Regions from separate parts of the Dechloromonas aromatica RCB genome, predicted to be linked through region 1. Evidence: predicted binding sites of a transcription regulator. Region 1 holds the regulator's gene; each other region holds the start of a gene.
The links. Region 1 encodes sigma-54, which starts transcription at its own class of promoters, with help from an activator protein. Its sites were predicted from a motif close to TGGCACGCTTNCTGCTNA; they were not measured.
Positions count from the first base shown of each region.

Region 2: pepA (flocculation-associated PEP-CTERM protein PepA) is a predicted target of sigma-54. The motif match lies at 1,551-1,568, and genes of this name have one in related genera.
Region 3: DARO_RS17155 (pilin) is a predicted target of sigma-54. The motif match lies at 2,054-2,071, and genes of this name have one in related genera.

Region 1 covers NC_007298.1:4,446,849-4,450,128, forward strand. Annotated here, with positions in the region: gene hprK (HPr(Ser) kinase/phosphatase) at 1-310, opposite strand, end outside; gene ptsN (PTS IIA-like nitrogen regulatory protein PtsN) at 320-766, opposite strand; gene hpf (ribosome hibernation-promoting factor, HPF/YfiA family) at 818-1,144, opposite strand; gene DARO_RS21130 (RNA polymerase factor sigma-54) at 1,160-2,629, opposite strand; gene lptB (LPS export ABC transporter ATP-binding protein) at 2,657-3,280, opposite strand, start outside.
Region 2 covers NC_007298.1:2,578,941-2,582,220, forward strand. Annotated here, with positions in the region: gene DARO_RS12325 (DUF1302 family protein) at 1-168, shown strand, start outside; gene pepA (flocculation-associated PEP-CTERM protein PepA) at 670-1,503, opposite strand; gene DARO_RS12335 (FtsX-like permease family protein) at 1,740-2,960, shown strand; gene DARO_RS12340 (FtsX-like permease family protein) at 2,967-3,280, shown strand, end outside.
Region 3 covers NC_007298.1:3,612,165-3,615,444, forward strand. Annotated here, with positions in the region: gene DARO_RS17150 (CYTH and CHAD domain-containing protein) at 1-1,413, shown strand, start outside; gene DARO_RS17155 (pilin) at 1,594-2,007, opposite strand; gene DARO_RS17160 (HD family phosphohydrolase) at 2,296-3,280, opposite strand, start outside.

The DNA.
Region 1 (3,280 bases):
TTTCTTCAACCAGCGGCGGCGGCGTCAGACCATCGGCGACAATCAGTGCTGGAGGCTGCGCACCGAGCAGATCAGAAAGCATCTGGGCAAAACGCCGCTCACCAATGCGCATCGCCCATTCGTATTCGGCCAGGCCCAGGACCTGCAGACGTTCCGGATGAATGATGTTGATGTGGCCGACCAGATCTGCGCCGTAGTTGTTCGACCCCTTGATTTCAATCCGGCGATCAGCCTGGTGGCCAATGTGCCAGTTCAATAGCAGTTTGTCGCGGTTGTCCTCATAGAGCTGTACAAGGTTAACGTGACGCACAGACGTTTCTCAGGACTGAAACAGTGCAAGGACGGCCGCAGAATCAGGGGCAAGTTGCAGCTTTTCGCGGAATGCCCGATCGGAAAAACGCTGGGCAAGTTCGGAAAGAATCTGCAGATGCTGCTCGGTAGCCTGCTCGGGAACGAGCAGGACGAAAAGAAGATCGACCGGACGACCATCCGGCGAATCGAAGGGAACAGGTGTCGCCAGGCGCATAAATGCACCGGCTGCCTGCTTGAGACCTTTAATCCGGCCATGGGGAATCGCGACCCCCTGACCCAGTCCGGTAGAGCCCAGTTTTTCGCGGGCGAAGAGGCTGTCAAAGATTGTTGAGCGCGCCAGTCCGAGTCGAGTTTCGAAGAGAATTCCCGCCTGTTCGAAAACCCGTTTTTTGCTGCTCGCTTCAAGATCGAGCAATACCTGGTCAGCGGTCAGAAGATTGATAAGAGGGTTCATAGGGAAGGGTAATAAAGCAAGGCCGCAGCCATGGCTGCGGCCTGTCGGCGCTTATTCAGCAGCGTCAATCAGTCCCGGCTTGTCACCGCGATGGTGATCCTGAACCTTTTGCTTGTATTTCTGAACTTGGCGGTCCAGCTTGTCGAACAGCGCATCAATGGCAGCGTACAGGTCGTCGCCGGACTCTTCGGCATGCATGTCCTTGCCTGGCACGTGCACAGTCACTTCCGCTTTCTGCTTCAGCTTTTCGACGGACAAAACGACGCTAACGCCGGTTACCTTGTCGAAATGACGGACCACGGGATCCAGCTTGTTTTCGACGTATTCGCGCAGGGCGGGGGTAACTTCGATGTGGTGACCACTAATCTGCAGATTCACTTTTTTCTCCTCTCTCTACAGGGTCTTGCGTAAATTGACCGGGGGGATGTTGAGCGACTCGCGGTATTTGGCAACCGTCCGTCGGGCAACTACGATTCCCTGCTGGCCTAGTATTTCGGATAATTGGCTATCCGACAAGGGCTTCTTGCCATCCTCAGCCGCAATCAATTGCTTGATCAGGGCGCGGATGGCCGTAGCAGAACAAGCACCACCGCTATCGGTGGAGACATGGCTGCCAAAGAAGTATTTCAGTTCGAAGATACCGCGCGGTGTCGCCATGTATTTCTGGCTGGTCACCCGCGATACAGTCGACTCGTGCAGGCCGAGAATATCGGCGATTTCACGCAGCACCAGCGGCCGCATGGCCACTTCGCCGTGTTCGAAGAACTGGCGCTGGCGATCGACAATGGTCTGCGTGACACGGTGTATGGTTTCGAAGCGCTGCTGGACATTCTTGATCAGCCAGCGCGCCTCCTGCAACTGCGTAGATAGATTGCCGTTGCCCCGCCGCTGCTTGGCGAGAATTTCGGCATACAGACGGTTGATGCGCAACCGAGGGTAGGCATCCGGATTGATGTAGGCGGTCCACTTGCCCTTTAGCTTCTTCACGATCACATCCGGCGTGATGTAGCGCGCTTCAATCTGGGCATACCCGGCAGCTGGCCGTGGGTTGAGGCTGGTGATCAGGCTGTGCGCCGCCTTCAAAGCCTCGTCATCGCAACCTGTCAGACGACGAATCTTGGCGAAATCACGGGCGGCGAGCAGTTCGAGATGCTTGTCGACAATAGCCAGGGCCAGTGTACGTTCGGCACATACCGGCAAAACCTTGAGCTGAAGCTGCAGGCATTCCTGAAGACTGCGGGCACCAATGCCGATCGGGTCGAAATTCTGGATATGGCGCAGCGCAATTTCCAGCTCTTCGATTTCAATTTCGTATTCCGGCGGCAGGGTTTCCCACAACTCGACCAGCGGCGCCGAGAGATAGCCATCATCATCGAGTGCTTCGATCAGGAAACGCACCAGACTGCGGTCGCGCTCCGATAGCTGGGTCATGCCCAGTTGCCAGCCCAGATGGTCACGCAGGCTGACGTTGGCCGCATGGATGTCGCGGGAATCGCTATCGTCGTCTTCATCGCGACCGGCGCCGGTAAAGGTCCCGGCATCGGAGGCCCAGCGGTCATCGTCCACCTCCGACGGAGCCGATGGCACATCCTGCTCGCGTTCCTCGCGGGCATCCCGTTCTTCCCGCTCAACCTTTTGCTCGCGCTCACCTTCGTTGCTTTGGGGCGCGTCGAACTGCTGGGCGGCTGAGAAATTATCCCCGCCATGCTCGTCTTCGCGTTCCAGCATGGGATTTTCGAGCAGATAACGCTCGATTTCCTGTTGCATTTCCACCGTCGACAACTGAAGTAGCTTGATCGACTGCTGGAGCTGAGGAGTCAGCGCCAGATGCTGGGATAGTTTTAGCTGGAGAGCGGGCTTCATCGGATAGTGTCGGGTGGGGTCTGTCGGTTAGAGCCTGAAATGCTCGCCGAGATAAACCTTCCGTACGCTTTCATTCTCCACGATTTCGGCCGGCCGTCCAGCGGCCAATACATTTCCGGCGTTGATAATGTAGGCGTGGTCGCAGATACCAAGGGTTTCGCGGACATTGTGGTCGGTGATCAGGACACCAATGCCACGCTCTTTCAAGAAGCGAATGATCTTCTGGATTTCGAGCACGGCAATCGGGTCAACCCCGGCAAAAGGCTCATCGAGCAGGATAAAACGCGGATTGGTGGCCAGGGCGCGGGCAATTTCAACCCGCCGACGCTCACCGCCGGATAATGCAGAGGCATTGACGTGGCGGACATGTCCAACGTGCAGTTCGTTGAGCAGCCCTTCCAGCCGGTCATTTAATTCAGCCTCAGGCAGCTTGAGCAATTCGAGAACGGCGCGGATGTTTTCCTCGACGTTCAGCTTGCGGAAAACAGAGGCTTCCTGCGGCAGGTAGGACAAACCGAGACGGGCCCGACTGTGCATCGGCAGATGGGTCAGTCGGTTGTCGTCGATGTAGACCTCGCCACCATCGGCCGCCACCAAACCGACGATCATGTAGAAACAGGTGGTCTTGCCGGCGCCATTCGGGCCGAGAAG
Region 2 (3,280 bases), 1.9 Mb from region 1:
AGCCTGAACCGCTCCGACTGGCTACTCCGCCCCCGCGTCACCTGGAACCTCCAGCGCAACTGGCGTCTGCTATTGGGCGCTGACATCTTCAACGGCCCCCCGACGGGGATGTTTGGGCGATATGATCAACACGATCGCATTTATTCTGAAATGCGCTATAGCTTTTGAGCGCACTAGTTTTGTAATAGAGCAAAATTAATTTCAGGCCTCACAGCGGCTCAAGCTACAGAGCGCTCACTTTAGAAAACCGAACTCCAGTCGAACAGCGCGGGGCTACCTCTACCCAACAACTGGCAGGCACGGTGCTCAGAAATCGTTGTTAACTCCTGCGTCACCATGACTGCCTTACGCTTTTGCTAGGGTTTCGACCCAAGGCAGCCATGAGCGCCCCGGCATCGAGGATGAATTCTGCCTGTAGTCGCTTGCACGCCTCTCCCGGCTTCCAACTATTGCAGGCGCCTGGCATCTGGAACCCCGGCGCCTCAGAGAAAGCAACACTTCCCAAGATCAATGCCGACGAGGATGAATGGCGTTCACGGGCTGGCCTCCAAAAAGAATCCCCACTCAGCTTACCGCTGGCGGGGATCAGGCTGACCCATCTTATAAACCCCCACGCAGGGCGTGAGGGGGTTTAAGGCTCATGGGCTTAACCGACTAAAGCAAAGCCATTTAAGCAGATTTACGGCGACGGCTCATACCTGCTGCGAACAACCCAAACCCAACCAATGCCAGAGATGCAGGTTCAGGCACCACGAAAACAGCACTGACGTCCCCTGTGAGACCCGTACCTTGGGATCCCTTATAGGTCGTTGTTGTGAAGGTCCCAGCTGCGATACGCGAATTCACATCATTCACAACATCATTAAAGGCATCGAAATCGCCATTCACATCCACTACGGCATGGAATGGGCTAGGTGCAATAAAGTAACTACCACCAGCAGCCGTCAATACCAAATCCTTAAAGATAAAATCGTATGCCCCAGGCGTACCAGGCAAACCGAGCAACTTGGTAGGATCGATGGAGAACAAAATCTCATAATCATCAGCGGTCCCAGTCAGAGCGACTGAAGCAACATTACCGCTTTCCGTTAAAGTTTTGGTGGTATCCGAATTCGGATCAATCCACAGGTGGAAATTACCAGCCGTCCCCACGAACCCGCCCGGCGTCAAGAGACCCGACGAGTCAAACAAGGCATACATCCCATACTGATTCGGGGTAAAAGAACCAAGCTGGGAAGATACCGTAGATGATCCCTCATTCTTATAGAATTGACCAATATCCCCGTAGGCAACACTAGAAAAAGTAAGATCCGTATTGATGGTCAAATACTCTGCATAACCGCCATTGAGCTTGTCAGCAACAAAGGTGTTAGTAAGAGCGCCTGCAACGCTACCTTCCGCAACCGTGAATTCCTGAAAAACATTTGCCGCTTGAACGGAAGAAGCAGCTGCAACGAAAGCCAAAGCTGCAACGGCCTTCGAAAGTTTAGACTTGGTGTTCATAACAACCTCCATGAACGAATTAATCAAATGTGCTACTCGCGAAGTTCTAAGCACATCACGTGCCACATATATATTTACACTTAAAATCATCATCTTAAAAAAATAACAAGATTCATTTCCCGGCCAAGTGTAAAGAAATCCGACGTCTCTTCATCGGGCCAACTAAATAGCATTTAGTAGAAGTAGGCACGCGATTCGTAGTAGTCTTCCCCTACACCATATCGCCCCTCCCTTGGATGATGACAACGCTCTCACTAGCCTTTTTGAGCATTTTCAGGCAGTTTCGTCGCTCGACGACAGCTGTATTGGCAATCACATCCGGAATCGCAGCACTGCTCTTGGCCAGCGGCTTTATCGAATGGAATCTGCGCTACGGTCGCGAATCAACCATCCACTCCGAACTCGGTCATATTCGCATTTTCAAACCGGGTTATTTGCAATCAGGTTTAGCTGATCCATTTGAGTTTCTGCTCGATGCGGATGCCAGTCGTGAAAAAGCAGTCCTACAATTACCTCATGTAGAGCTACTGACCCCTCGACTATCTTTCAATGGCTTGGCTAGCTACGGAGAATCAACAATCTCTTTCATCGGAGAAGGCGTAGACCCCACTCTCGAGGAGCATTTGAGCAAATCCTTGACCATTGTCTCAGGCCGCCCCCTGTCACCTGAGCAGCAAAAAGGAATTATCATTGGCCAAGGCTTGGCAAACAACTTAGGGGTAAAGCCTGGCGATACTCTAGTTCTGATGGCAAATAGTGCGACAGGAGGGGTAAACGCAGCAGAGGTGACTGTACTTGGGCTTTTCGCGACCATCACGAAAGCCTACGACGATGCTGCATTGCGAGTCCCAATCACCCTCGCTCGCCAGTTGCTACGCGTCAAGGGGGCTCACACCTACGCGATCCTCCTGGACAAGACCGAAAACACATCAGAAACCTTGAGCGATCTAAAAAAGCATTTTGCCGGGAAAAATCTTGAGTTCATACCATGGTATGACATGGCTGATTTTTACAACAAGACGGCAGAACTATTCTCACGCCAGGTAAGCATCGTTCGACTGATCATTGCCGTCATCATCGTACTAAGCATATCGAATACGCTAATGATGAACGTTATGGAGCGAACGGGTGAGATAGGGACGATTATGGCCACTGGCGTCAAGCGCAAAGAAGTGCTTAGTCAGTTTTTAGCAGAAGGAGTCATACTGGGCCTTATCGGAGGAGCGCTAGGGCTTGTACTTGCATACGCTTTTGGTGCACTGATCTCTGCCGTTGGCATACCCATGCCAGCCCCGCCAGGCATGTCCTTTGGCTATACCGCGGAAATTCTCATTACTTGGCAGATGGCATTGGATGCATATTTGCTTGCCATCATTACAACGCTGCTGGCCAGCGTGATCCCTGCAGTTAAGGCATCGCGCATGGAAATCGTCAATGCGTTACGTCACAATCGCTAAGCAGCAATGATCAAACTTGCATTCCGCAACATTTTTCGCCAGTACATTCGTACAGCAATCACGCTAGCCGCAATTGTATTTGGCGTTGTCGGACTGATCCTGGGAGGCGGCTTTGTCCGGGACATTTTTTTTCAACTCGGCGAAGCCTTGATCCATTCCCAATCTGGCCACTTGCAAGTAGTCAAGACCGGTTACTTCACTTATGGCTCAAGGTCTCCGGAAAAATTTCTGATCACCGACTCCTCGTCCCTGAAGCGTGAATTGGCAAAGATTCCTGAAATACAGGAAGTACTCGAACGAGTCAGTTTCACAGGGCTACT
Region 3 (3,280 bases), 830 kb from region 1:
AAGCTGGCCAGCCACCCGCTGCTCGAAGGTATTCCTTCACAGCGCCTGCATCTGCTCAACACCTACTACGACACCCCGGCGCTCGAGCTGCACGCCCGGCGCATTGCCGTCCGCTTCCGCAAGAAGGGCTGGCAGTGGCTATGCACGGTGAAATCGGCCGAACCGGCCAGCGGCGGCCTGGCCATGCGCAGCGAATGGGAAACCCCGGCCACGCCGGGGGTCTTCGATTTCAGCCACGTCGATGCCCCTGACTTCCGGGAATTTCTCGAACAGCGCAGCGAGCAGTTCGAGGCCATCTTCACCACCGATTTCCACCGCCAGATCTGGCATGTGCCATTTGGTGACTCACAGATCGAATTGGCCCTTGATCGCGGCAATGTTGAAAGCAAGGGCCAATCAACACCAATCTGCGAAATCGAACTGGAACTGCTCTCCGGCACGGTTGACGACATCTTCGGCCTGACCCGCGAACTGCAGGAAAACCTCGACCTCCACCCGGCCATCGCCAGCAAGGCCGAGCGTGGTTACAGTCTCTTCCTCAACGAACCGCTCCGCCCCTTCAAGGCCCGGCTGACACCGATCAACGAAGAACAGACACCGGTCGAAGCCTTCCGCAGCATCGCACTGGGCTGCCTGGAGCATTTCCAGCGTAACGAAAAAGGCCTGCTCACCGGTGGCGACGCCGAATTCATCCACCAGGCCCGCGTTGCCCTGCGTCGCCTGCGTTCCGCGATCAAACTGTTCGCCCCGGTGCTCCCCTCGGAATTCGTTGCCGCCTACGGTCAAACCTGGCAAACCCTGGCCGGCGCGCTGGGTGACACGCGCAACTGGGATGTCTTCCTCGAAGAAACGCTACCGCCCATTGCTGCCGCCTTCCCCGACAACAAGGACATCAAACGCCTGCGCAAAGCCGCCCAACGGCGCGCCAACAGTGCCCGAAAGTCAGTCATCGGTCTGCTCGCCGTCAGCGAATACCCGCGCCTGCTGCTCGAATTCACCGCTGCCGTTTATACACTCAGCGACACGCTGGCCATGCCGCTCAAGGACTTCACCAAGCAGCAGATCGCCCGTCATGCCAAAAAAGCGCGAAAGCTGGCCAACCGTCACGCCGAACTCAGCCCCGCCGAGCGCCACAAAATGCGCATCGCCTTCAAGAAGCTGCGCTACACGCTGGAATTTTTTACCCCGATACTGCCGCCCAAGCACCTGAAACCCTATCTGGCCGCCCTGGCGCAACTGCAGGATGAGCTGGGTTTGATCAATGATCACGTCACCGCCGAAACCCTGATCGCTGAAGCCCTGGCCGGACACCCAGCCGGACCAGTCCACGGCTGGATTGCTGGGCGACATGAACTGCTGGTCAGCGAATTGCCGGAAGTGCTGCAGACTTGGCTGGCGCAACGGACGCCTTGAAATACTGACCGAAGCGATCTTGATCGATCTAGCAGGCCAAAGATTCGAATTCGCCACCAACGATCTGCTCAGCGAATCTTGAGGACTTTCCTGTCGGGTCTGGCAATACAAGCATTTCAGACAAGAACAAAAAAACCGGGGCTTCTGCCCCGGCTTCTTTTAATAGGGGTTTGACCCCTATTAGGTACAATTCTTGGGATTGTACTTTGTAGTGAGAGTGGTTGTGCATGCCCAGCCACCCGTAGCCGGGTCGAAGGTGAGTGTAATTGTCTTCCCATTCCACTCAGTTGCATGTCCAGCCTTGCCGGTACATACAATAGTAGTGCCGGTAACCGTCGGGGTGCAGAAGGTTGGACCTGCAGAGGTAATTCCGATAAAACCAACGTCAGTTGCGGTTAACGAGGGTGTTCTTCCGTTAAGAACAGCATCCTGGAATCCGGTTTTTGCGGCAGCAATTTCCGCCAATCCGGCGGTCGCATTGGATTTGATTGTGTAATCCTGATAGGCCGGCAATGCGACAGCCGCCAGAATACCGATAATCGCGACGACGATCATCAGTTCAATCAGGGTAAAACCCTTTTGCATGTTCGACATTTGAATCTCCTTTTGGATAAAGACGGGGAAAACTGCTGAGTTACCTATAACAGTTTCCGTGCCAGCTTTTTTGAACTCGCCATCAAAATCAGCAACAATCGCGCAAACCCCTTGTCATTCATGGGCTTGGCCTATTTTGTCGGCCAATGTAAATAAATATAGTCGCCAAACCGCCCCGGCGAAATGACAATTTACGGCACCCTGACTTGACGTAATGCGTCAGACATATCACTCTCCGGCTGAAAATATGGCAAATTCATCATCACCAACGTCGAGCCAGACGAAAAATCAGCAATCCACCTGCTGCGGTTTCAGGAATGCCTTGGCATAGCGGCGGAAAACCTCGCCCTTGACGAAAACCTCATGCAGATCAGGGTCGATATGGCCATTCCGGCTGAAATTTTCGAGGATGGCCAGCGCCTGGGATAGCGTCATGCCGTCCTTGTACGGCCTATCCTTGGCGGTCAGTGCCTCGAAGATATCGGCGATGCCCATCATCCGGGCCTGCCAGCTCATCTCTTCGCGCTTCAGGCCTTTCGGGTAGCCCTTGCCATCCATGCGCTCGTGGTGACCGCCGGCGTATTCCGGCACGTTCTTCAGATGCTTTGGCCACGGCAACTGTTCGAGCATGCGGATGGTGGTGACGATATGGTGATTGATGATCTCACGCTCGGCACGGTTCAGCGTGCCGGAACGGATGGTCAGGTTTTCGAGTTCATCCTCACTGAGGAAAGGCGCTACTTCGCCAGCGGCATTTCGCCAACAGTAGCGCCCGGCAATCTGGCGGACGCGCGCGATGTCTGCATCCAACATTTTTTCGCAGCCGATGTTGGCCTGACGCAAAAAGGCGCGATCAAGATCGATGTGCTGGCAGGCCGCGGCATAGGCAGTTTCCGCCGCAGCCGAATCGGCACCTGCCGCGATGGCTTGCCACTTGCGCACCTCGGCATCGCGGCGGACGACTTCAAAGCGGGTGTCGATCAAATGAATGCGGTCGTAGAGGGTTTGCAGCTTGGTCGCCTTATCGACGACATGCACCGGCGTCGTCACCTTGCCGCAATCGTGCAGCAGCGCGGCGATGCGCAGTTCGTAGCGGTCCTTGTCGGTCAGCCGGAAGTCGGCGAGCGGCCCTTCGCGGCTGGCGTCGGCCGCTTCAGCCAGCATCATGGTCAGTTCCGGCACCCGCTGACAGTGACCGCCGGTATAGGGCGATTTTTCGTCGATGGCCGTGTTGATCAGCTGGATGAAGGACTCGAACAGTGCTTCAAATTGC